2 regions of the Dactylosporangium sp. CS-047395 genome follow, and region 2 is predicted to be linked to the other one. Evidence: predicted binding sites of a transcription regulator. Region 2 holds the regulator's gene; the other holds the start of a gene.

Region 1 (3,409 bases), 1.9 Mb from region 2:
GCCACCTGCGGATAAGCCCGGTCGCAGAAAGCGCGAGACCTGGACGTGGAAAGCGCGGCCCGGACATGGAAGCGGGCCCATAGCAAAGCGGGCCGGCCCAAAGGGCCGGCCCGCTCCGGTAGAGCTGTGGAAGGCTGGACTCAGAAGTCCATGTCGCCGCCGCCAGGGGCGGCCGGGGCCTTCTCCTTCTCCGGCTTGTCCGCCACCACGGCCTCCGTGGTGAGGAACAGCGCGGCGATGGACGCGGCGTTCTGCAGCGCCGAGCGCGTCACCTTGGCCGGGTCGATGATGCCCTCGGCCAGGAGGTTGACGTACTCGCCGGTCGCGGCGTTGAGGCCGTGGCCGGGCTCCAGGTTGCGCACGCGCTCGACGACGACGCCGCCCTCGAGGCCCGCGTTCACGGCGATCTGACGCAGCGGGGCGTCGAGCGCGACCTTGACGATGTTCGCGCCGGTCGCCTCGTCGCCGACCAGGTCGATCTTGTCGAACGCGGTCTTGCCGGCCTGCACGAGGGCCACGCCACCGCCGGGGACGATGCCCTCTTCGACGGCCGCCTTCGCGTTGCGCACGGCGTCCTCGATGCGGTGCTTGCGCTCCTTGAGCTCGACCTCGGTGGCCGCGCCGACCTTGATGACCGCGACGCCGCCGGCCAGCTTGGCCAGGCGCTCCTGCAGCTTCTCGCGGTCGTAGTCCGAGTCGCTCTTCTCGATCTCGGCGCGGATCTCGGAGACCCGGCCGTTGATCGCCTCGGCGTCACCGGCACCATCGACGATGGTGGTCTCGTCCCGGCTGACGACGACCTTGCGGGCGCGGCCGAGCAGGGAGAGGTCGGCGTTCTCGATCTTGAGGCCGAGGGTCTCGCTGATGACCTGGCCACCCGTCAGGATGCCGATGTCGGCGAGCATGGCCTTGCGGCGGTCACCGAAGCCGGGGGCCTTGACGGCGACCGACTTGAACGTGCCGCGGATCTTGTTCACGACGAGGGTCGCCAGGGCCTCGGCCTCGACGTCCTCGGCGATGATCGCGAGCGGCTTGCCCGCCTGCATGACCTTCTCCAGCACCGGGAGCAGGTCCTTCACCGCGGAGATCTTCGACTCGACGATGAGGATGTAGGGGTCGTCGAGGACGGCCTCCATCCGGTCGCTGTCGGTCGCGAAGTACGGCGAGATGTAGCCCTTGTCGAAGCGCATGCCCTCGGTGAGCTCGAGCTCGAGGCCGAAGGTGTTGCTCTCCTCGACGGTGATGACGCCTTCCTTGCCGACCTTGTCCATCGCCTCGGCGATGATCTCGCCGACCGTGGAGTCGCCGGCGGAGATGGAGGCGGTGGAGGCGATCTGCTCCTTGGTCTCCACGTCCTTGGCGAGGTTGGCCAGCTCGTCGGCGACGGAGGCGACAGCCGCCTCGATGCCGCGCTTGAGGGCCATCGGGTTCGCGCCGGCCGCGACGTTGCGCAGGCCCTCACGGACCAGCGCCTGCGCGAGCACGGTGGCCGTCGTCGTGCCGTCACCGGCGACGTCGTCGGTCTTCTTCGCGACTTCCTTGACCAGCTCGGCGCCGATCTTCTCGTACGGGTCCTCGAGCTCGATCTCCTTGGCGATGCTCACACCATCGTTGGTGATGGTGGGCGCGCCCCACTTCTTCTCGAGGACGACGTTGCGGCCCTTGGGCCCGAGCGTCACCTTGACGGCGTCGGCGAGCTGGTTCATGCCCCGCTCGAGACCGCGGCGCGCCTCTTCGTCGAACGCGATAATCTTGGCCATTCGGCGTTGTCCTCCTGGACACTCACGATTCGCCTCGACCCCGTGGGGCCTGCGGCTCACCGCCTGCTTTCGCACCTTCGGGGCCCCAGCGGGAGCCCCGGGCGGTCGGGCCGGATGAGCCCGCGACGACCAGCCTCACGGTGGTTGCCCACCGGAGGACTGCACCGTCCCGACCTTGGCACTCACGGGTTGCGAGTGCCAAGTCCCTGTTTAGCACTCTGGCCGGTCGAGTGCAAGCAAACGGAGAGCCCCACGAGGTGATCCCCAGGGTTCACCCAGAGAGCGCTCTCCCATACGGACGCCGACAAGGAATGAAAAGAAATGCCGTAAAAAGGACGCAGGGCACCAGCCCTCGTCAATGAGGGCGGTGCCCCGGCGGTTGAATACGGAGACTTGGGTCAGCCTGGGGAGTCAGGCCAGGAGCCGAACCCCTTCGGCCTGCGGCCCCTTCTGACCCTGCGCGATCTCGAACTCGACGCGCTGTCCGTCTTCCAGCGACTTGTAGCCGTCCATCTGAATCGCGGAGAAGTGGACGAAGACGTCCTGCCCCCCGTCGACCGCGATGAAGCCGTAGCCCTTTTCGCTGTTGAACCACTTGACGGTGCCCTGTGCCACGGTGCACTTCCTCTACTTCGGTCCTGCTGCTTACTCGGCTGGCTGTGGGGACCAGCTCCGGGTCTTCATCCACAGCCGCCGGGTCCGGGGGTGGAACCGGCGAAGGAAGACGACCGAACCGCACGGTACAGGAGTAACCCCACTCCCGACAGGCCTAAATCGGACAGCAAGGTCACGGTTCAAACAGCGGAAAAAGGTCGCCGAGCATGCCTTCTCGCAACTTTTCCTTGCAGAGTCAAGCATCGCCCGGCGACTACTCGTTAGGAACCTTCAGCACTACACGTGACGTCGTGACTGAACGACACGGAACCTGCTGGCGACGTAGGCACCGTCGGTCAGCGCGGCATTGGCCGCGGGATTGGCACCGCTGGCATGGAAGTCGGAAAACGCGGCGGACTGGTTCACGAACACACCGCCGGTAAGGTTCACTGACAAATGCACACCTGCAACCAAAGCGGCCTCTTCCACGGCGTCGAGGACGTCCGGCGACGTCGAATAGACCGACGCGGTCAATGCGCCCTTCTTGCCGACCGTGTCCGCGAAGATCCGCACACTGCCGTCCGTGGAATCGGTCGCGACAACGAAGGAAATGGGACCGAACCACTCCGACCCATAGGTCTCGGCGTCATCCGCGCCGAGTTTCCGGATGAGCGGTGTACGCACAGTCGCGGTCGCATAAGCCGGGTGTGAAACGTCTGAGGATTCGAGTACCGGATCGCCGACGGTCGCGGCTTTCTGGAGCCTCTCCAGAACGCCTTCGTTCACGATTGCGCCGGTGAGTTCCACGCCCTTGGCGGCATCTCCGGTGAGTGCACCGACGGCCTCCGCAATGCCACGCGCGACGTCGTCGAGGCTCTTGTGCCCCTCGTTGGTCGCGATGCCTCCCACGGGCACGAGAATGTTCTGCGGAGTGGTGCACATCTGCCCGGAGTACAACACCAAGGAGAACCCGATGTTGCGGCACATTCCGGCGAAGTCGTCGGTCGAGTCGACCACCACGGTGTTCACGCCGGCCTTCTCGGTGTAGACCACGG
Region 2 (3,409 bases):
CCCTTCGCGATGCCCTGCACCACGGTCAGCGACGGGTCGGGTGCGGGTACCGACGAAGGCTCATCCAGAGACAGCGTCAAAGCACCCTTGCGGGCCGCGGTGACCTCGCCGCGGACCAGGCCGCCGGCGCCGTCGGACAGCAGCAGGGCCTCGCCCGGGAGGAGGCGCTGCACGTCGGCGGCGTGGTGACCCTCCGGGCCGTCCAGGACGTAGGACGGGCCCGGCGGAAGGGCAGGGACCAGGAAGAGCGGCAGGCTCACGCGTGGCCGTTGAAGGCGTCGCGCATGCGTGAGAAGAAGCCGCCCTGCTTCGACAGCTCGGCGACCTCCTCGCCCCGGGTGCGGGCGAACTCGCGCAGCAGGCGCTCCTGCTCCGGTTCCAGGCGGGTCGGGGTGCGCACGTCCAGGTGGACGTAGAGGTCGCCGCGGCCGGCGCCGCGCAGGTGCGGAACGCCCTTGCCGCGGATGCGCAGGGTCGAGGTGGGCTGGGTGCCCGCCTTGACGTCGACCGTCTCCTCGCCGTCCAGGGTCTTGATGGTCAGCCGGGTGCCGAGCGCGGCCGCCGTCATCGGGACCGTGACGCGGCAGTGCAGGTCGTCGTCCTTGCGCGAGTACACGTCGTGCGGGCGCTCGTGGATCTCGACGTAGAGGTCTCCGGGCGGGCCGCCGCCGGGGCCGACCTCGCCCTGCTGGGCCAGGCGGATGCGCATGCCGTCCTCGACGCCCGAGGGGATCTTGACGGTGAGCGAGCGGCGGGTGCGGACCCGGCCGTCGCCGCCGCACGTCGCGCAGGGGTGCGGGATGACCGTGCCGAAGCCCTGGCAGGCCGCGCACGGGCGGGCCGAGACGACCTGGCCGAGGAAGGTGCGCTGGACCGACTGGACCTCGCCGCGGCCCTGGCAGATCTCGCAGGTCTGCGGGTGGGTGCCCGGCGCGGTGCCGGCGCCCTGGCAGGTGGTGCAGACGACGGCCGTGTCGACCTGGATCGGCGCCTCGACGCCGAACGCGGTCTCGTGCAGGTCGAGGTCGAGGCGCAGGATCGCGTCGGCGCCCGGGCGCACGCGCGGGCGCGGCCCGCGGGCGGACTGGGTGCCGAAGAAGGCGTCCATGATGTCCTGGAAGCCGACGAACGCGCCGCCGGCCGGGCCGCCGGCGCCGCCGCCGCTGGGCGCGAGGGGGTCGCCGCCCAGGTCGACCATCTCCCGCTTGCGGGGGTCGGACAGGACCTCGTAGGCGGCGTTGATCTCTTTGAACTTCTCCTGCGCCGCCGGGTCGGGATTCACGTCCGGGTGGAATTCGCGGGCCAACCGCCGGTAGGCCCGCTTGATCTCATCGGCTGTGGAGTCCCGCTTGACGCCGAGAATCCCGTAATAGTCCTTCGCCACTGAGTCCTATGCCCCTGAGATAGATGTCAACTCTGTGCCAGCAGGTCGCCGACGTAGCGTGCCACGGCCCGCACGGTCGCGATGTTTCCGGGGTAGTCCATGCGGGTCGGGCCGAGCACGCCCATCCCGCCGACCACCATGGTGCCGGGTCCGTAGCCGGTCGCCACGATCGAGGCGGTCCGCAGGTCCTCGATCTCGTTCTCGTCGCCGATGCGCACCCGGGTCATGCTGGGCTCGACCTCGCCGAAGAGCTTGAGCAGGATGACCTCCTCCTCGAGGGCCTCGAGGATCGGGCGCAGCGAGCCCTGGAAGTCCAGCAGCCCGCCGCGGGCCAGGTTCGCGGTGCCGGCGAGCGCGATGCGCTCCTCGGTCCGCTCGACCAGCGTCTCCAGCAGCACCGTGGACAGCGCCGTCATCGGCGGCCGCAGGCTCGGCGCGGTCTCCTCGACCAGGGCCACGACCAGCGGCGGCGTCTCGGCCAGCCGCTTGCCGACGAGCTTCTCGTTGATCATGCGGCGCAGCTCGGTGACGTCGTCGGCCAGGATCGGGCCGGGCAGGTCCACGAGGCGCTGCTCGACCCGGCCGGTCTCGGCGATCATGACGACCATGAGCCGGGTGGTGGAGATCGGCACCAGCTCGAAGTGCCGCACGCTGGCCCGCGACAGGCTCGGATACTGCACCACCGCGACCTGCCGGGTCAGCTGGGCGAGCAGCCGGACTGTGCGGTGCACCACGTCGTCGAGGTCGACCGCGCCGATCAGGAACCGCTCGATGGCCCGGCGCTCGGCCTGGCTCAGCGGTTTCACCCGGGAGAGTTTGTCGACGAACAGCCGGTAGCCGGCGTCGGTGGGCACCCGCCCCGCACTGGTGTGCGGCTGCCGGATGTAGCCCTCCTCCTCCAGGACGGCCATGTCGTTGCGGACCGTCGCCGGGGAGACCCGCAGGTTGTGCCGCTCGACGAGCGACTTGCTCCCGACCGGTTCCTGGGTGGCGACGTAGTCCTCGACGATGGCGCGAAGCACTTCGAGCTTCCGCTCGTCAAGGCCCATGGCACCTCCTCGAGGACTGGCACTCCCAACTCGTGAGTGCCAGTCTACGTCAGTCGCGCGAGGGCACGCGATGATCGTTTGGCGCACGATAGTCGGCAGTAAGGCTGGGCTGCGCAAAAGTTGTCCAAAAGACGTCATGTCGTGTCGCTGGCGCCACTTGATCGATGCACCTACCGTGGCCCCCATGAGTGAACCACCTCGCCCCCCGGGGGACTACGGCATGCCGCAGGACCCCAACTCCGGGTACCTCCCGCCGTCCAGTGGTGGCGGGGCCTACGGCACCCCGCCCACCTCGGGCGCCGGCTACGAGCAGCCGGGTTACCAGCAGCCGGGATATCAGCAGCCCGGCGGCTACCAGCAGCCCGGATACCAGCAGCCGGGGTACCAGCAGCCCGGTTACCAGCAGCCCGGCGCCTACGGGCAGCCCGGTGCGCCGGCCGGCTACGCCAACAGCGACGAGAAGACGTGGGCGCTCATCGCCCACTTCGGCGGCATCATCGTCGGCTTCATCGCCCCGCTGGTCGCGCTCCTGGCCAAGGGCAACGAGTCGCCGACGGTCAAGGCGCACGCGAACGAGGCCCTGAACTTCCAGATCACCTGGGGCATCGCCATGATCGTGGCGGTGATCGTCTCGATCTGCTCGTTCGGGATCCTGTTCTTCCTGCCGTTCCTCGTGTGGATCGTCATCATCGTGTTCGGCATCCTCGGTGGCATGAAGGCCAACAACGGGGAGCTGTACCACTACCCGATGACCATCCGCCTGATCAAGTAAGCCGCACGCGTCCGGCGCGGGCTCTCACGTCAGAGCCCGCGCCACGGCGTCGGCGAGCAGCCGGCCCCGCAGCGTGAGCACCGCCCGGCCGGCCGCGAAGGCCCCGGGATCGAGTTGCCCGTCGGCCAGGCAGTCCCGCGCGCCCGCCAGACCGGCCGCGTCCAGCGCATCGAGCGGCAGCCCGTCGGCGAGCCGGATGCGCAG

The links. Region 2 encodes HrcA, which represses chaperone genes, less so after heat shock. Its sites were predicted from a motif close to GGTTNGCACNCTCNNNNNGAGNGTGCNAACC; they were not measured.
Region 1: groL (chaperonin GroEL) is a predicted target of HrcA. The motif match lies at 1,934-1,964, and genes of this name have one in related genera.

Annotation. Positions count from the first base shown of each region.
Region 1 is NZ_CP192015.1:505,709-509,117, reverse strand. It holds gene ACQP00_RS02360 (dipeptidase) at 1-15, shown strand, start outside; gene groL (chaperonin GroEL) at 141-1,760, opposite strand; gene ACQP00_RS02350 (cold-shock protein) at 2,172-2,375, opposite strand; gene paaN (phenylacetic acid degradation protein PaaN) at 2,652-3,409, opposite strand, start outside.
Region 2 is NZ_CP192015.1:9,893,944-9,897,352, forward strand. It holds gene ACQP00_RS46265 (16S rRNA (uracil(1498)-N(3))-methyltransferase) at 1-260, opposite strand, end outside; gene dnaJ (molecular chaperone DnaJ) at 257-1,384, opposite strand; gene hrcA (heat-inducible transcriptional repressor HrcA) at 1,411-2,433, opposite strand; gene ACQP00_RS46280 (DUF4870 domain-containing protein) at 2,618-3,205, shown strand; gene hemW (radical SAM family heme chaperone HemW) at 3,230-3,409, opposite strand, start outside.